Regions from separate parts of the Streptomyces sp. HUAS 31 genome, predicted to be linked through region 3. Evidence: riboswitches for the same ligand, from Rfam matches in the RefSeq annotation. Region 3 holds a riboswitch; each other region holds the start of a gene.
The links. A riboswitch is a leader RNA that binds a small molecule or an ion and turns the genes downstream of it on or off. The one in region 3 is predicted to bind cobalamin.
Positions count from the first base shown of each region.

Region 1 (4,619 bases), 5.6 Mb from region 3:
TACTCGGCGGCGGGGCGCTCCCGGCAGTCGCCGCCGCGGTTGGTCGTGTCGATGCGGATGAGGTCGGAGGTGAACGTGACGACTTCGTCCAGTGCCTGCCCGTCAGCCATACTGCTCCTCCACCGAGGCCGAGGCGATCGTGGTGACCGCCTTGAAGGTACGGATTCCCTCGTACATTCGCTCGCTGGTGTACGCCACCTTGCGCTCGCCGATACGTTCGACGCCGGGAACGACGGTGACGGCCATCGCGAGGTGTTCGGCGTCGAACTCGACGGCGACGGTGAACGGTCCCCCGAACACCGGCTCGTGACGGACCGCCAGAGCGGCCGCCTCCTTGGCCGCGGCACGGATGTCGGCGGCGGTCCTGCCCGGCGTACGGCACACGGCGGCGTACCGCGAGACGTGGTCCTTGACGGCGACCTTCAGCGCCTCCGGCGCGTAGCCGAGCGCGTCCTCGCAGGCCAGGTCGTCGCCGGTGACGAGCACCACGGGCACGCCGTACTCGGCGACGACGTGCGCGTTCAGCAGGCCCTCACTGGCCCGGACGTCGTTCAGCCACACGCCTGTGATCTGGTTCGCGAGGTAGGTGTGCGCGAGGACACCCTCCATGCCGGCGCCCGCGTGGTAGCCGACGAAGGCGATGCCGTCCACGTCGCCGTGCTGCACGCCCTCGACCATGGACAGCGTCTTGTGCCGACCTGTGAGCATCTCGGCCCGCTCGTCGAGCCGTTCGAGCAGCAGATTGCGCATGGACCAGTGCGCCTCATTGATGAGGACGGCGTCGGCACCGCCGTCGAGGAATCCCAGCACGGCGGCATCGACGTCCGAGGTGAACATCGCCCGGCAGCGCTCCCACTGGGGAGTCCCCGGAAGCACGTCGGCCGGCCAGGTCACACCGGTGGCGCCCTCCATGTCGGCGCTGATGAGGATCTTCATGCTCGATCACGTTACGCGCCCGGGAGGGAACCCGCCACGAAGCGGACGAACGCCGCTTTCACACCTTTGGGGTGTGCTTGTCAGCCACCCGCCAAGGGCACTAATGTCACCACGCCTTGGTGAACGGGAAATCCGGTGTGATGCCGGTGCGGCCCTCGCCACTGTGAATCGGGAAGTCCGGCTCCTGCCCTCGCGGGCAAGCCACTGGGTCCTTGCGACCCGGGAAGGCGGAGCACGGGCGGTGTCACCCGTCAGCCAGGAGACCGGCCAAGGCACGTCAACCATCCACGAGGTGCTGGAGAGGGTCTGCTGAGCCATGCACATAGCCGAGGGTTTCCTGCCCCCGGCGCACGCGGTCGCCTGGGGCGTCGCGTCCGCGCCGTTCGTCGTACACGGAGTACGGTCACTCACCCGTGAGGTCAGGGAGCATCCCGAGAGCACACTGCTGCTCGGCGCATCCGGGGCCTTCACCTTCGTCCTTTCCGCCCTGAAGCTGCCGTCGGTGACCGGCAGCTGTTCGCATCCCACCGGCACGGGCCTGGGCGCCATCCTGTTCCGGCCGCCGATCATGGCCGTGCTGGGCACCATCACGCTGCTGTTCCAGGCACTGCTGCTCGCGCACGGCGGTCTGACCACGCTCGGCGCCAACGTCTTCTCGATGGCGATCGTCGGACCCTGGGCCGGCTACGCGATCTACAAGCTGCTGCGGCGCTACGACGTCCCGCTGATGGTCGCCGTGTTCTTCGGCGCGTTCGTCGCGGACCTGTCCACCTACTGCGTGACCAGCGTCCAGCTGGCGCTCGCGTTCCCCGACCCGGGCAGCGGATTCGTGGGCGCGCTCGGCAAGTTCGGCTCCATCTTCGCCATCACCCAGATCCCGCTGGCGGTGAGCGAGGGCCTGCTGACGGTGCTCGTGATGCGGCTGCTGGTGCAGTCCAGCAAGGGCGAACTGACCCGGCTGGGCGTGCTCCTCACCAAGAAGCAGTCCCGCGGCGAGACCGAGGCGGTGGCCCGATGAGCAGGAACACGAAGATCAACCTCCTGCTGCTGCTCGTGGTGGCCGCGCTCGCCGTGCTGCCGCTGGCGCTCGGCCTGGGCGACCACAAGGAGGAGCCGTTCACCGGCGCCGACGGCGAGGCCGAGACGGCGATCACCGAGATCGAGCCGGACTACGAGCCCTGGTTCTCGCCGCTGTACGAGCCGCCGTCCGGTGAGATCGAGTCGGCTCTGTTCTCCCTCCAGGCGGCGCTGGGTGCCGGTGTCCTCGCCTACTACTTCGGGCTGCACCGGGGACGCAGGCAGGGCGAGCAGCGGGCACTGGAGCGGGTCGGCGAGGAGGCGGCGGCCGGTGCCGCCGAGGAGTCGAAGGCCGACAGGGTCTGACACGTGCTGCCGATCGACGCGGCGGCGCACAGCAGTCGCTGGCGCCGCCGTCATCCCGTGGACAAGGCCGTGCTCGGGCTCGGTCTCACCGTGCTCTCGATCTCCCTGCCGCCCTGGCCGGGGGCCGCGCTGATCCTTCTCACCGCGCTGACCCTGCTGCTGGGCCCGGCGGGCGTGCCCGGGCGGCGGCTGTGGCGGGCGTACCGCGTGCCGCTCGGTTTCTGCGTGACCGGCGCGGCCACACTGCTGGTCCAGGTCGGCGGCGGGCAGGGCTTCGTGTCCCTCGCCGCCGACGGGCCGCTGCGCGCCGGTGAACTGCTGCTGCGCACCTCGGCGGCCTCGCTCGGGGTGCTGCTGTTCGCGTTCACCACGCCGATGTCGGACCTGCTGCCGCGCCTGGTGAAGGCGGGAGTGCCCGCACCCGTCGTGGACGTCGCGCTGGTGACGTACCGCATGAGCTTCCTGCTGCTCGACTCCGTGCGCCGGGTGCGGGAGGCACAGGCGGCCCGCCTCGGGCACACCACCCGCGCCGCGACCTGGCGTTCACTGGCCGGGCTCGGCGCGACCGCGTTCGTGCGGTCCTTCGAGAGGGCCACCCGGCTCCAGGCCGGGCTCGCCGGGCGCGGCTACGACGGCACCCTGCGCGTCCTGGTGCCCGAGGCGAAGGTCTCCGTCCGTTTCACGGCCGCGAGTTGCGCCCTGCTCGCGGCGCTGGCCGCTCTCACCCTCGTACTGGAAAGGGCCCTGCCATGAGCGAGCCCACCGCCCCGGTCGCCGCCCGGGACGCGACCAACGCCCACCAGGCCGGCCCCGCCACACTCACGGCCACGGGCCACCCCCCACTCGCGACACCGGCCACCCCCGCCCCCGCACCGAAAAAGGCCCTGCCATGAGCGAGCCCACCGCCCTCGTCGCCCTGCGGGGTGCCTCCTATGCCTACGAGGACGGCCCCGTCGTGCTCAGCGGCCTCGACTTCGACGTCCGTGAGGGGCGGGCTCTCGCGCTGCTCGGCCGCAACGGCAGCGGCAAGACCACGCTGATGCGGCTGCTGAGCGGCGGACTCAGGCCGCACGACGGCCGGTTGACGGTCGAGGGGACGCCGGTCGCGTACGACCGCAAGGGGCTGACCCGGCTGCGGACGACCGTGCAGCTGGTGGTGCAGGACCCCGACGACCAGTTGTTCGCCGCGTCCGTCGCGCAGGACGTCTCCTTCGGCCCGCTCAACCTCGGCCTGCCGGACGCAGAGGTGCGGGCGCGGGTCGACGAGGCGCTGGCCGCCCTCGACATCACCCGGCTGGCCGACCGGCCCACGCATCTGCTGTCGTACGGGCAGCGCAAGCGCACGGCCATCGCCGGGGCCGTCGCGATGCGGCCTCGCGTGCTGATCCTCGACGAGCCGACCGCCGGACTCGACCCGGACGGCCAGGAGCGCCTGCTCACCACCCTGGGCGGGCTGCGCGCGAGCGGCACCACGGTCGTCATGGCCACCCATGACGTCGACCTCGCGCTGCGCTGGGCCGACGACGCGGCGCTGCTGACCCCGTCCGGTGTCCGCACCGGTCCCGCGGACGCGATGCTGGCCCGCACGGATCTCTTGAGGGAGGCGGGGCTGCGGCTGCCCTGGGGCATCGCGGCGGCCAGGTTGCTGCGGGCGCACGGCCTGTTGGACGACTCGGCACCGGGTCCGCGTGACGCGGAGGAACTGGCCGCCCTGGCGGCGCCCACCACTCCCACGATCGCGGCCGACGGCTGAGGCACCCGTGCGTTGGGCACACGGGTGATACATCCCGCGATCGGCCGCCAAAGGCCCGGCGGACCCCGGGGCTGCCTGTTTCATGAGGTCACGCACGACCGAAGTGAGGCAGCATGGCCGAGGCCACCGAGGACACCAGCCCGCCCGAAGGACTGAAAGCCGACGCGATCGGGTTCGTCGACGCCCTCGTCATCGGGCTCAACGCCACCTCGCCCGCGTACTCGCTGGCCGCGGCGATCGGCCCGGTCGTGGCCCTCGTGGGTGTGTACGCCCCCGGCGTCATGCTCGCGTCGTTCGTCCCGATGCTGCTGATCGCGTCGGCGTTCTACTACCTCAACCGGGTGGACCAGGACTGCGGGACGACGTTCTCGTGGGTCACCCGGGCGATGGGCCCGTGGGCCGGCTGGCTCGGCGGCTGGGCCATCACGATGACCGGCGTCCTGGTGGTCGGCTCGCTGGCGGACGTCGCGGTGACCTTCGCGCTGATGGCCTTCGGCCTCGACAGCTGGGCCGAGAACGAGTTCGTGCGCCAGACGCTGACGGTGCT
Region 1 covers NZ_CP116353.1:7,860,549-7,865,167, reverse strand. The annotation lists gene PGH47_RS34845 (M20/M25/M40 family metallo-hydrolase) at 1-110, opposite strand, end outside; gene PGH47_RS34840 (M55 family metallopeptidase) at 103-936, opposite strand; cobalamin riboswitch at 1,037-1,222, shown strand; gene PGH47_RS34835 (energy-coupling factor ABC transporter permease) at 1,253-1,954, shown strand; gene PGH47_RS34830 (energy-coupling factor ABC transporter substrate-binding protein) at 1,951-2,319, shown strand; gene cbiQ (cobalt ECF transporter T component CbiQ) at 2,323-3,072, shown strand; gene PGH47_RS34820 (hypothetical protein) at 3,069-3,212, shown strand; gene PGH47_RS34815 (energy-coupling factor ABC transporter ATP-binding protein) at 3,209-4,072, shown strand; gene PGH47_RS34810 (APC family permease) at 4,186-4,619, shown strand, end outside.
Region 1: it holds a riboswitch for cobalamin, as region 3 does, so the genes downstream of both, PGH47_RS34835 (energy-coupling factor ABC transporter permease) here and PGH47_RS09755 (cobalamin biosynthesis protein) in region 3, are expected to answer to the same signal.

Region 2 (4,619 bases), 4.1 Mb from region 3:
CGATCCGCCGGCACAGCACGTCCCAGATCTGCTGCCGGTGCCACTCGGAGAAGACGTTCCCGCGCCTGCCGTACCGGTCGAAGCCGCGTCCGCCGGCCCACAGGTGCTCGGCGCGGGCCTGCGCGCGCCGCATCGGACCGGGGTGGACGTCCGAGTCGAGCAGTTCCCCGAGGCCGACCTCCAGCTTGTCCTGGAGCAACCCCACGCAGGCCAGGGCGGAGACCACCTCGACGGCGTCTCTGCGCTCGCGCCGGCTGAGGGCGACGTCCCGGCGCAGCCGGCCCTCGCACAGCGCCTCGTCCCAGGTCTCCAGCAGCCACAGCCGCAGCATGCCGCGGTCACGGCTGCGGGTGTTCATGTGCTGCGGGTCGTTGTCCGGCCGGTCGTGCTCCAGGGCGCCGTGGCGGTGCAGTTCACGGGCGATCTGGAGGTAGACGGGCGACTCGGTCACCTCCGCCGTCTCCACGATCCAGTCGACGCGGCGCTCGTCCGTCTCCGGGACGCGTGCCTGCACGAACCGCAGCGCTTCCTCCTCGCTGAGCGGTTCCAGCTCCACGATCGCGGCCGGGGTGCTCTCCAGCGGGCTGTGCGGCCGGGACGCGATGACCAGGGGCAGCCTCTCCTCGTAGGCACGCTCGATGGCCCGCCGGATGATGTTGTCCCGGTTCTGTTCGAGGCCGTCGCCGAGGAGCGCCTCCTCCAGTCCGTCGGCTATGACGACCGGCTTGTCGTCGGCGAGGAGTTGCTGCCAGACCCGCTCGGTCTTGCCGCGGGCGAGGATGCCCCTGGGTGCCTCTTCGGTGAAGCGCTGCTTGGCCATGCGTTCGAAGTTCAGGTCGGTGGCGCCGTTCGCGTCCCGCAGCCGGATCGGCACAGGTACGGCGTTGTGCTCCGCCAGCAGTTCGGTGAGCCGTACCAGGACGGCGGTCTTGCCGACGCCGACACCGCCGACCAGCAGATAGGGCCGGCGCGTGGCGCGCTCGCGCAGCCGCTCGGCGATGACCTGGGCGATCTCCTCCCGGCCCACGATCTCCGCGGTGTCCGGGCCGGCGGTGAGGACCATCCCGTGAGGGTCGTCCCGTGCCTTGGCGAGATAGCGCCGCTTGGTCCACCGGTACCACCAGAACAGGAAGAGCGTGGCGGCGAGCGACGCGGCGAGCACCGGGCCGACGAAGCGCATGACCGTTTCGAAGCCGTCGTTGTCCTGCCGCCACTTCTCGAAGCCGGTCGTGTGGCCCGCGATCACGATGTACAGGCCCTCCACCACCCACGCGAGCACGGCCAGCGCGGCCACCGTCCAGATGGCCCGGGTGACGTTGGTGTAGGTGAACCACCGGCGCCACTTCTTGGGGCGGGCGGTTCCACCGCGTGCCTCCAGGCGGATCGCCATCTTGTGCCGGTGGCCCACGAACCCCTGTCTGACCCGGTCGGCCGCCCGCCTCGGAGCCAGCGTCGCCATCGGCGCGTTGCGCGGCCGCTTCTTGCCGGGCGGACTGCCGACGACCCTCGTCATCGTTCGTCTCCTTCCGAGAACGGCTCTCGAAACGGAGCGACCGCGGGGCGCCGACACCTATCTCCATGGAAGCACTCCCGGAACTCCCCGCAACCCGGCGGCCCTCGGCGGAAAACCCCGGGCCCGCCCACCCGGCCGTCCGGCAGACTCGGGCCCATGGACATCGCGATCCGCCCGGCGGAACCCGACGAGTTCGACGCGCTCGGCGAGATCACCGCCCGGGCCTATCTCCACGACGGACTCCTCGACTTCGGCGAGAGCGACGAGTACCTCGGCGAGCTCAGGGACGTGGCCAAGCGCGCGGCCGCCGCCGAGGTGCTCGTGGCCGTCGCGGACGGCCGGCTGCTGGGCGGGGTGACCTTCGTGCCGAGCGGCGGCCCCATGGCCGACATCGCGCGCTCCGGCGAGGCCGAGATCCGGATGCTCGCCGTCGACCGGGCGGGCCGCGGACGCGGCGCCGGCGAGGCCCTCGTCCGCGCCTGCGTCGACCGCGCCCGGGCCACGGAGGGCTGCGTACGGATCGTCCTGTCGACCCAGCGCACCATGCACGGCGCCCACCGCATCTACGAACGGCTGGGTTTCGTTCGTACACCCGAGCGGGACTGGAATCCGATCCCGCAGCTCGTCGACATCACTCTCCTCACCTATGAGTTGACGCTCTGAAACCAGCGCGACACAACATCTGGGGGTGGCGTGGCGGGTGAGCACAAGATGTATGCTCATGCTCGCTGTCGCCGCAGGGGAATCCGGTGCGAATCCGGAACTGTCCCGCAACGGTGTACTTGTGCATGTCTGTTCCCACAGTTGTGCACAGGAGTCAGTCCGAGGACCTGCCGACAGCGCGCCCGGCCGACCGGCCGGTGCGCCCTGACGTCCGGGCCTCGTGGAATGGGCCGGTGGACGCGACGCCGCGTGCGCTCGTGTGCTGCCCCCTGCCCTCCGCAAGGCCCCCGTGCCGAGCGAGGGAGAGCCCCCACGTGACCATCGCGCCAGCAGATCCGGCCTCAGTCGTCCCATCGGTCCCGACCGACGCGGACGCCCCCGGAACCGCGTTGCTGCGGCTCCTGGCCGAGCTGACCGCCGACCTCCCCGACGCCGACCCCGGCCGGGTCGCCGCCGCCGCGCTGCGCGGCCGGTCCGCCCGGGCCGACGAGGCGGAGCTGCGCGAGCTGGCCACCGAGGCGGCGGCCGGTCTCATCTCCGAGGACCCCGCCTACAGCAGGCTCGCCGCCCGGCTGCTGACCATCTCCATCGCCGCCGAGGCCGCCTCGCAGGGTGTGACGTCCTTCACCGAGTCGGTCGCGGTCGGCCACCGCGAGGGCCTCATCGCCGACCGCACGGCCGAGTTCGCGCGTCTGCACGCGGCCCGCCTGGACGCCCTGGTCGACACGGCCGCCGACGACCGTTTCGGCTACTTCGGCCTGCGCACCCTGCACAGCCGGTACCTGCTGCGGCACCCCATCACCCGCAAGGTGATCGAGACGCCCCAGCACTTCATGCTGCGTGTCGCCGCCGGTCTCGCCGAGGACGACACCACCCGCTCCGTCGACGAAGTCGCCGCGCTCTACGGCCTGATGAGCCGCCTCGACTACCTGCCGTCCTCCCCCACGCTCTTCAACTCCGGCACCCGGCACCCCCAGATGTCGTCCTGCTACCTCCTGGACTCCCCCAAGGACGAGCTCGACTCCATCTACGACCGCTACCACCAGGTCGCCCGCCTGTCGAAGCACGCCGGCGGCATCGGCCTGTCGTACTCCCGCATCCGCTCCCGGGGTTCGCTGATCCGCGGCACCAACGGGCACTCCAACGGCATCGTCCCGTTCCTGAAGACGCTGGACGCCTCGGTCGCCGCCGTGAACCAGGGCGGCCGGCGCAAGGGCGCGGCCGCGGTCTACCTGGAGACCTGGCACTCCGACATCGAGGAGTTCCTGGAGCTGCGGGACAACACCGGTGAGGACGCCCGCCGTACGCACAACCTGAACCTCGCGCACTGGATCCCGGACGAGTTCATGCGCCGGGTCAACGCCGATGCCCAGTGGTCCCTGTTCTCCCCCGCCGACGTGCCCGAGCTGGTCGACCTGTGGGGCGAGGAGTTCGACGCGGCCTACCGCAAGGCCGAGGAGCGAGGGCTCGCGCGCAAGACCATCCCGGCCCGCGATCTGTACGGCCGCATGATGCGCACCCTCGCGCAGACCGGCAACGGCTGGATGACCTTCAAGGACGCCGCCAACCGCACCGCCAACCAGACGGCCCTGCCGGGCCATGTCGTGCACTCCTCCAACCTCTGCACGGAGATCCTGGAGGTCACCGACGACGGCGAGACGGCGGTCTGCAACCTGGGTTCGGTCAACCTCGGCGCCTTCGTGACCGGCGGCGAGATCGACTGGGAGCGCCTGGACGAGACGGTCCGCACGGCCGTCACCTTCCTCGACCGAGTCGTCGACATCAACTTCTACCCGACCGAGCAGGCGGGCCGCTCCAACGCCAAGTGGCGGCCGGTGGGCCTTGGCGCGATGGGCCTCCAGGACGTCTTCTTCAAGCTGCGGCTGCCGTTCGACTCGGCCGAGGCGAAAGAGCTCTCCACGCGCATCGCCGAGCGGATCATGCTCGCCGCGTACGAGGCGTCCGCCGACCTCGCCGAGCGCAGCGGACCGCTGCCGGCCTGGGAGAAGACCCGTACCGCCCAGGGTGTGCTGCACCCCGACCACTACGGCGTCGAGCTCACCTGGCCGGAGCGCTGGGCGGCGCTGCGCGAGCGGATCACGACAACGGGCCTGCGCAACAGCCTGCTGCTCGCCATCGCGCCGACCGCCACCATCGCCTCCATCGCCGGTGTCTACGAGTGCATCGAGCCGCAGGTGTCCAACCTGTTCAAGCGCGAGACGCTCTCCGGCGAGTTCCTCCAGGTCAACTCCTACCTGGTCGACGAGTTGAAGGCGCTGGGCGTCTGGGACGCCCGCACCCGCGAGGCGCTGCGCGAGGCCAACGGCTCGGTGCAGGACTTCGCCTGGATCCCGGCGGACGTCCGGGCGCTGTACCGCACTGCTTGGGAGATCCCGCAGCGCGGCCTGATCGACATGGCGGCGGCCCGCACCCCGTTCCTCGA
Region 2 covers NZ_CP116353.1:6,338,682-6,343,300, reverse strand. The annotation lists gene PGH47_RS28370 (ATP-binding protein) at 1-1,513, opposite strand, end outside; gene PGH47_RS28365 (GNAT family N-acetyltransferase) at 1,670-2,176, shown strand; cobalamin riboswitch at 2,229-2,365, shown strand; gene PGH47_RS28360 (ribonucleoside-diphosphate reductase subunit alpha) at 2,491-4,619, shown strand, end outside.
Region 2: it holds a riboswitch for cobalamin, as region 3 does, so the genes downstream of both, PGH47_RS28360 (ribonucleoside-diphosphate reductase subunit alpha) here and PGH47_RS09755 (cobalamin biosynthesis protein) in region 3, are expected to answer to the same signal.

Region 3 (4,619 bases):
TCCGCGCCGTCGAGCAGCGCGGGCAGCTCGGTCTCGACGTCCACGCGCGTCGGGTTGCCGATCCGGTAGTCGGCACCGGAGGCGGCTCGGGCCGCCAGCAGATCCGTGTCGGCGGTCGACAACAACAACACTGTGCTCATGCGGGCGCTCCCGGTGGAATGAAAGGCAGTCCTTGCGGCGCGCCGGACTCGATGAGCCGCCACAGCGCGTCCGTGTCCGCGTGCTGTTCGATGAGATCGCCGAGCCGGTCGAGCTGCTCCTCGCGCAGCGCGGCGAACGAGGTGTCGGGCGCCGGCACGAACCGGCGGCCCGCGGCGGCCGCCACCTCGCGCAGGAACGCCCGCCTGAAGCCGTCCGACTCCAGCGAGCCGTGCCAGTGCGTGCCCCAGGTCCGGCCGACCCGGCAGCCGTCCAAGAAGGGTTCTCCTCCTGTCACCTCGGCGACCCCGTGGTGGATCTCGTACCCCTCGACCGACTCTCCGAGGGCCTCGCCGACCGGCCGGGTCAGGGTCTTCTCCCGGGCGAACCGCACCCGGACGGGCAGCACCCCGAGCCCCTCGACCTGTCCGCGCCGGCTCTCCACGTCGTCCTCGATGTGCTCGCCGAGGAGCTGGAAGCCGCCGCAGATGCCGAGGATCGGCCGCCCCTCGGCGGCCCTGCGGACCAGGGCCCGCGCGAGCCCGCGCTCCCGGAGCCACTCCAGGGCGCGGACGGTGCCCCGGGTGCCGGGGACCACGACCAGGTCCGCGTCGGCCAGTTCCTCCGGCCGGTCCACGAACCGCACGACGACGCCGGGTTCGGCGGCGAGGGCGTCGACGTCGGTGAAGTTGGACATCAGCGGCACGGCACACACGGCGACGCGCAGCACGTCCGCACCGAAGGGGGAGGAGACCTCCGACTCCCGTACGGCGCCCCGCAGTGAGATCCTCCCCCACTCTCGGCTTCGCTCGAGCGGGGGGACCCCCATCCCGTCCTCCTCGTCGATGCCGAGACCGTGCCGGAAGGGCAGGACGCCGTACGTCCGCCGCCCGGTGAGGTCGTGCAGCATGTCGAGGCCGGGTTCGAGCAGCGACACGTCGCCGCGGAACTTGTTGACGAGGAACCCGGCGATCAGCTCCTGGTCCTGACGGGACAGCAGCGCGACGGTCCCGAAGAAGGAGGCGAAGACGCCGCCGCGGTCGATGTCGCCGACGACGAGCACCGGCAGCCCGGCATTGCGGGCGATGCCCATGTTGACGATGTCGGTCCGCCGCAGATTGATCTCGGCCGGAGAGCCGGCCCCCTCACAGATCACCGCGTCATACGTGCCCCGCAACTCGGCGAGGCACTCCAGCACCGTCCCGAGCAACTGCTGCTGCCGACCGCCGTGGTAGCCGCGCGCGCTCAGCTCGCCCACCGGCTTGCCCAGCAGCACGACCTGACTGCTCTGCTCACCGCCGGGCTTGAGCAGCACGGGGTTCATCAGCGCGGTCGGCTCGACCCGGCACGCCTGGGCCTGCATGGCCTGCGCCCGCCCGATCTCGGCGCCCTCGCGCGTCACGAACGAGTTCAGGGACATGTTCTGCGCCTTGAACGGCGCGACCTTCACCCCCTGCCGTACCAGCCACCGGCAGATCCCGGCCGTGACGACGCTCTTGCCCGCGTCGGAGGTGGTGCCGGCGACAAGAAGGCCACCGCCCGTCATGAGGTACGCCCCTTCGCGATACTGCGCGCGGCGACACACACGCCGAGCGCCAGCCAACTCACACGCTTCGACAGCCGTACGGCCCGCTCGACGTCGTGGACGCCCACGGCCCGTCCGTTCCCGTTCAGCACGGGACGGTGCTCGACCCGGCCGCCGTAGGAGAGGGTCCCGCCCAGCCGCACCCCGAGGGCTCCCGCGAACGAGGCTTCGACGGGCCCGGCGTTGGGGCTCGGATGCGCGGCGGCATCGGCACGCCAGGCCCGCACCGCCCCCCGGGGATCGTCGCCGGCGAGAGTGGCGAGTACGGCCGTCAGCCGCGCCCCCGGCCAGCCGGCCACGTCGTCGAGGCGGGCCGAAGCCCAGCCGTAGCGCAGGTACTTGGGCGACCGGTGCCCGACCATCGCGTCGAGCGTGTTCACGGCCCGGAAGCCGAGCAGTCCGGGCACCCCGCCGACGGCCCCCCACACCAGGGCGCCCACGACCGCGTCGGAGGTGTTCTCGGCGACGGACTCCACGACCGCCCGCGCGATCCCGTCCGCGTCCAGCGCCTGCGGATCCCGGCCGCACAGATGCGGCAGCCGCGCCCGGGCCCCCTCGACGTCCCCCGCCTCCAGGGCCCGCCCGACGGCACGGGCCTCCCGGGCGAGCGAGGTGCCCCCGACGACCGCCCAGGTGGCGGCGCCGGTCAGCGCGAGGGAGGCGGCCGGAGAGGTACGGACGACACGGGCGGCGACGGCACCCAGGGCAACGGCGCCACCGGCGCACACGGCGGTGTGCAGGGCGCCGCGTGCGCGGTCGTCGCGCCACAACACCCGTTCCACGGCGGCCGCGGCCCGTCCGAACGCGGCGACCGGATGCCCCCGGCGGGGATCGCCGAGCAGCAGGTCACCGAGGAGCCCGGCGGCGGCGCCGTACGCGAAGACGCGATCGGCTCGCATCGGGGTCAGCCGACCGTACGGCCGGACGAGGGTCTACTGCATGTCGATCGGCAGGCGAGCATCGCGTTGTGTCCTCACTCAGGGTGTCCGCGCCCTGGTTCGACGAGACCGACGGCGAGAGTTCCTGGCTCCCGGGGATTGCTACCCCGGTGACAGTGGCGGGACCGCGCCGGATTCTCACCGGCTTCCTCTTCTGCCGTCGTACTTGGCCCCGGAAGTCCACCACGGGGTTCCGAGGGGCGTCAACTTGCCGTTGACCTGCGACGGGAGAGTGTGCGAAGGCCCACACAGCAGCGAGGTGCGGGACGGTCGTCCGTCCCGCACCTCGGGTGTTTCGCGTGTTGTGGGTCAGGCCACGACGGGCCTGTGGGTCACGCCACGATCAGATAGATCCCGTAGCCCACGGCCGCCGCGCAGGCCGCGAAGCAGGCATAGGCGCCGGTGACCGCGAGCGAGGCCGAGTCGCCCTGGGCCACGGCCCGTTCGCGGCGCGAGAGACCCGCGACGCCGAGGGTGAACAGGCCCACCAGGGCCACCGTGACCACGAGGCTGACGCCGAAGACGGAGCCGAGTGCCGCCCAGTCGATCTTCATGCTTCTACTTTCTGGATAGCCGGATTACGGGGCGGTCAGACGGTGGCCTGCGAGGACGCGGGCTCGGAGGACGACGGGGCCGGAATCGTGGCCGAGAGGTCCTCGGCCGGCGTGCCCGCCGGGGGCGGGGTGACGGCGGCGATGGCGGTGGTGACCACGCCGGGCGCCTCGTCGCTGTCGTTGACGTTGGTGTGGTCGACGACCTCGCGGCGGGAGATCTTCCAGATCGCGGCGCTGGAGGCGACCAGGAAGACGGCGACGACGGCCGTGCCCCAGGTGCCGAAGCCCGTGACGTACTCCGCGAGCGCGCCGACCAGGGCGGCGGCCGGCAGGGTCAGGCCCCAGGCGACGAACATCCGGGTGGCCGTGGACCAGCGGACGACGCCGCCCTTGCGGCCGAGGCCGGCGCCCATCACCGAGCCGGAGACGGAGTGCGTGGTGGAGAGGGAGAAGCCGAGGTGGGAGGAGGCCAGGATGACGGTGGCCGCGCTGGTCTGGGCGGCGAAGCCCTGCTGCGGCTGAAGGTCGGTCAGGCCCTTGCCCATGGTGCGGATGATGCGCCAGCCGCCGAGGTAGGTGCCGAGAGCGATGGCCAGACCCGCGGAGAGGATGACCCACATGGGCGGGTCCGAGTCGGGGGCGACGACGCCGCCGGCGACCAGGGCGAGGGTGATGATGCCCATCGTCTTCTGCGCGTCGTTGGTGCCGTGCGCGAGGGAGACCAGGCCGGCGGAGGCTATCTGGCCGGTCCGGTAGCCCTTGGCGGCGGCCTGGCCGTCGGCCTTCTTGCCGAGGCTGTAGGTCAGGCGGGTGCCCAGGAACGCGGCGATGCCCGCGACCAGCGGGGCGGCGATCGCCGGGATCAGCACCTTGGTGACGAGCGCGTCGCCGTGGACCGCGCCGACGCCGGCCGAGGCGATGGTGGCGCCGATCAGACCGCCCATCAGGGCGTGCGAGGAACTGGAGGGCAGGCCCACCAGCCAGGTGAGCAGATTCCAGAGGATCGCGCCGACCAACGCGGCGAAGATGACCTCGGGACGGATGCCGGTCTCGTCGACGAGACCTTTGGAGATCGTGTTGGCGACCTCCACGGAGAGGAAGGCGCCGACAAGGTTCAGCACGGCGGACATGGCCACCGCGACCTTGGGCTTGAGCGCACCGGTCGAGATGGTGGTGGCCATCGCGTTGGCGGTGTCGTGGAAACCGTTCGTGAAATCGAACGCGAGTGCGGTTACCACCACAATCGCGAGGATCAGCGAGAAGTTTTCCATTTACCCAGGCAATCGTTCGAGGTCATTGGCTGGACGAACGTAGGTAACCTGGGTGAACGCAAGGTGAACTGGGGTGGGCCGCACAGTGTCCGGGAGGGCCGGATGAGGCAACCTCGGCGAGGGCGGTCGACGC
Region 3 covers NZ_CP116353.1:2,219,736-2,224,354, reverse strand. The annotation lists gene cobN (cobaltochelatase subunit CobN) at 1-140, opposite strand, end outside; gene PGH47_RS09760 (cobyric acid synthase) at 137-1,684, opposite strand; gene PGH47_RS09755 (cobalamin biosynthesis protein) at 1,681-2,622, opposite strand; cobalamin riboswitch at 2,719-2,838, opposite strand; gene PGH47_RS09750 (hypothetical protein) at 2,994-3,215, opposite strand; gene PGH47_RS09745 (inorganic phosphate transporter) at 3,251-4,486, opposite strand.

Region 4 (4,619 bases), 670 kb from region 3:
ACCCGATCTGATCTGCGATGTGCTCGCCCACGTCGGCGAGCACATCCGCTACACGGCGGCCCCGAAGCGCTCGCGAGCACGGTCGCGAAGCCAAGCGAGTATTTCCGGTACGGCCGGCAGCGCGGCGAAGTGAGCCGCCCCTGGCTTCAGCACGGCAGTCGCTGAGGGAATGCGTTCGGCAAGCCATCGGAAGTGACCGACGGGCGAGAAGGTGTCGTGCTCACCGTGCCAAAGCAGCAGCGGGACTTCGACGATCTTGCCCGGCTCAAAGCCCCAGTCCCGTCGGAAGGACAGCACGTCGTCGAGCCAGCCGAACGAGGAGCGCACCACACTGGTCTCGTAGTTGGCGAGGAGCAGGCCGCGGATCCCACCGTGTCCCACCACAGCCTTGTCTGCCGTGGGCATCTCCGGAGTCAGTAACCCCAGCAGTGACTCCGGCTTGTCACGAATGGCATCCGCGTTGCTGGCCAGGTTGGCCTTGAGCTTTTCCAGGCACTCCTCGGAACCATCGCGGAGAGCCGCTCGGGCGGCCTTGTAGGCGATGACGTTGGACGGGGCCATCCCCTCGAACCATTCGAGCCCGTCCGCATCGGGAGGAGCGATGCTGACCAGAACGGCAGCACTGGCGACTCTGTCCGGAAGCAGCGCCGCACACGCCAACGCATGCGGCCCGCCACCAGAACGGCCCAGCACGGAAAACGGTCCAAGATTCAACTGGTCGGCGATGGCCGCCACATCCGCGGCGGCGTGACGCACAGCGCGGCCTTTTAACCGCTGCGACTCCCCGTACCCCGGCCGGTCGTAGGAGATGAGCCGGATGCCCAGCTTGTAGAGAACGCTGGTCCGTGGACGCGGACCGACCCTGCTGCCCGGAGTGCCATGCAGCAAGAACACCGGGTGGCCCTTCGGGTCCCCCGACGTCTCGAAGAAGAGCAGCCTGCCATCGCCGCTCTTGACACTTCCCAACACCAGGTGTGCCTCCCGTCGCCAGCGCCGCGGCCGCCCGGAGCAGGACCCAGAGAATCAGCATCCCGCCCGTCAGAGCGCCAGTCGACACACAAACCAGCCGTCATTCGCGACGGACCAAGGGTTTTCCGTAAGACGCAATGCCACGGGGTGACGGTTGCGCGTCCCGCAGGCCGCTCGCACCGACCAAACGGTAGAGGATTCCCACCCTCCGGCAGGTCATTCCAGCCACACCGATAGCCATTCGGCGCAAAATCCATGTTTGGTTTGACACTTCTGTGATCGCAACGCCCAAGGGCGGCGATCACGCGGTCCGAGGGCAGTACCCACATGATGGAGCCACTCGACACGCCTCGCATCCTGACGTCGGCCGATACCGATCCGTCCGCGAGGAAGAGCCGATGCCCCGGCCGGGATCATGCACACGCCCACCATGAAGCTCGGCAACCCCTGCAACATCCATGGGCGAAATCCAGCCGAACCGGCCACCCTCGACCTCGCTCGGCACCGGACCGCCTCCGCCGCCCCCAGCCCCCTCTCGCCCCCCACCTACCCCCGGGTAGAGTGTCGCCGTCGTCATCACACCCGTACGTGGGAAAGCCGGTGCAAATCCGGCGCTGACCCGCAACCGTGAACCGGTCGTCGTCGAAGGCCGGTGAGCCGGATCGCCGCGTACGGGAAGTGACCGGCTCACGTGCCCCGGCAGTCCGCCGGAGTGCGGCACCGTCGAGGTATACGGAGCCGAGCCGCCGGGGTCTCCCCTGTGCTGCCCGGTTCCCCTTAGGGAAGGGCACCCGCCGATCATGTACGTCCGTCGCAGCGCCGCGGTCCTGGCCGCCGCCGTCGTGATCGGCGCGGCCGCGCCGGCCATAGCCGCCGACTCCTCCCCCTCGGCCTCGCCGAAGCCCACGTACCCCGCCGAGCTGTACGGCACCACCGATCCCACCTACGACGGCGTCTGGCGGCAGTCCCTCGCGATGCTCGCTCAGAACACCGTCGGGGTGAAGCCCGCCCCGAAGGCCGTGGACTGGCTGCTCACGCAGCAGTGCGCGAACGGGGCCTTCGCGCCCTACCGTGCCGACGCCGGCGCCGACTGCGACGCCAAGACCCTCGTCGACACCAACAACACGGCCGCCGCCGTCCAGGCGCTGGTCGCGCTCGGCGGGCACGACGCCGCCGTCTCCAAGGCCGTGACCTGGCTGAAGTCCGTCCAGAACAAGGACGGCGGCTGGGGATACATGCCGGGCGGGGCCAGCGACACCAACTCCACGTCCGTGGTGATCGGTGCGCTCACCACTGCCGGGGAGAAGCCGGCGGACGTACGCAAGGACGGGAAGACGGCCTACGACGCCCTCAACGAGCTCGCCCTGCCCTGCAAGGACGACGACGGCGGCGCCTTCGCCTTCCAGCCCGACAAGAAGGGCAAACTGCTCGCCAACGCCGACGCCACCGCGGCCGGCGTCCTCGGCTCGCTCGGCAAGGGCCTCGTCGTGAGCCCCGGCAAGGACGCGCCCGCCGCGGACTGCACCGACGGCGGCTACCCGTCCTCGCAGCAGGCCGCCGTCAACGGCGCCGCCTACCTCACCGACGCCCTCGCCAAGGACGGCCACCTCACCTCCACCCTCCCCGGCGCCGAGGACCAGCCCGACTACGGCAACACCGCCGACGCGGTCGTCGCGCTGGCCGCTCTCTCCGGTGCCGACGCCGCCGAGAAGCCGCTGCGCTGGCTGGAGCAGAACTCCGCGAAGTGGGCGAAGCAGAGCGGCCCGGCCGCCTACGCCCAGCTGATCCTCGCCGCCCACGCCACCGGCGCCGACCCCCGCGACTTCGGCGGCGCCGACCTGGTGAAGCAGCTCAACGCCACCGGCCCCGCACCGCAGGCCGCGACGAAGGCCACGAACGAGGAGAAGACCAAGGACGACAGTCCCTTCGGGGTCTGGTGGTACGTCGGCATCTTCCTCGTCGTCGGCATCGGCATCGGCTTCCTGCTGAGCGGCCGCAAGAAGGGCCCCCAGGCGTGATCCGCCGCGTGCTCGCCCCGCTCCTGGCCGCGCTGGTCCTGCTGACCGGCGCGGCCCAGGGCGCGCAGGCGGCCGGCTACCGCTACTGGTCCTTCTGGGAGCGCCAGGGCGACACGTGGGTCTACGCCACCCAGGGCCCCTCCCTCGCCCGCCCCTCCGACGGTGACGTCCAGGGCTTCCGGTTCGCCGTGAGCGAGGACTCGAAGGACGCGACACAGCCCAGGGGCGCGGCCGAGTTCGCGGTGATCTGCGCCAGGACGCCCGCCGAGGACGGCAAGAAGCGAATCGCCCTGGTCATCGACTTCGGTACGGCGGCCGACGCCCCGTCCGGCGAGACGCCTCCCGCCCGCCGTACGGCCTGTGCCCGGGTGGCTCCCGACGCGACCACGGCCGAGGCCCTCGCGGCCGTCGCCAAGCCCCTGCGCTACGACACCAACGCCCTGTTGTGCGCGATCACCGGGTATCCGCAGAAGGGCTGCGGCGATCAGGTGTCGGGGGGCGGCCGGGAGACCGGGCAGCCGACCGCGGCCGGGCAGACCGCCGGCGCGGCCGAGGACGACTCGGACGGCGGGCTCTCGCTCGGCCTGGTCGCGGGCATCGCCGTGGTGGTGGTGCTGGGGGCGGCGGCGGTCTGGCAGGCACGGCGGCGCGGGGATGCTTGAGCGCACCGCGCCCCGGACGGGAGGCTGGTCCTCCGCGGCACAGTCGTGGCTGATCGCGCAGTTCCCCGCGCCCCTTCGGGGCGCTGCCGTCCCTCCCTTGCACCCCGGCGCCTGGTGGCTCTGGGCCCTCGCTCTCGGCACCGCCGCCACCCGCACCACCAACCCCCTCCTCCTCGCCCTCCTCATCGCGACCTCCGCGTACGTCGTGGCGACCTGCCGCCCGAACGCCCCCTGGGCCCGCTCCTACTCCGTCTTCTTCAAGCTGGCCCTGGCCGTCCTCCTCATCCGGCTCGTCTTCGCCGTGCTCCTCGGCTCCCCGCTCCCCGGCACGCACGTGATCGTCACCCTCCCCGAGATCCCCCTCCCCGACTGGGCGCAGGGGATCCGCCTGGGCGGCAAGGTCACCGTCGAGACCGTCCTCATCGCCTTCTACGACGGCCTGCGCCTCGCGACGCTCCTCATCTGCGTGGGCGCGGCGAACTCCCTCGCCAACCCCACCCGCCTGCTCAAGTCCCTGCCCGGCGCGCTCTACGAGATCGGCGTGGCGGTCGTCGTCGCCCTCACCTACGCCCCGAATCTCATCGCCGACGTCCAGCGGCTGCGTGCCGCCCGCCGGCTGCGCGGCCGGCCCGACACCGGCGTCCGCGGCCTCCTCCAGGTGGCGCTCCCGGTCCTGGAGGGCGCGTTGGAGCGGTCGGTCGCCCTCGCCGCCGCGATGGACGCGCGCGGCTACGGCCGTACCGCCGACGTCCCGCCCCGCGTCCGCCGCACGACCACCGCGCTCACCCTCGGCGGCCTGCTGGGCGTCTGCGCCGGGACGTACGGGCTGCTCACCGCCGACGGCGGCACCTACGGACTCCCGGTCCTCCTCGCCGGAGTCGTCGCCGCGCTCGCGGGCCTGCGCCTGGGCAGTCGGCGTTCCCCGCGCACCCGTTACCGCCCCGACCGCTGGGACGCCCGCGCCTGGCTG
Region 4 covers NZ_CP116353.1:2,893,142-2,897,760, forward strand. The annotation lists gene fxsT (FxSxx-COOH system tetratricopeptide repeat protein) at 1-11, shown strand, start outside; gene PGH47_RS12760 (alpha/beta fold hydrolase) at 49-969, opposite strand; adenosylcobalamin-variant (AdoCbl-variant) riboswitch at 1,551-1,645, shown strand; gene PGH47_RS12765 (prenyltransferase/squalene oxidase repeat-containing protein) at 1,770-2,987, shown strand; gene PGH47_RS12770 (SCO2322 family protein) at 2,984-3,649, shown strand; gene PGH47_RS12775 (energy-coupling factor transporter transmembrane component T) at 3,642-4,619, shown strand, end outside.
Region 4: it holds a riboswitch for cobalamin, as region 3 does, so the genes downstream of both, PGH47_RS12765 (prenyltransferase/squalene oxidase repeat-containing protein) here and PGH47_RS09755 (cobalamin biosynthesis protein) in region 3, are expected to answer to the same signal.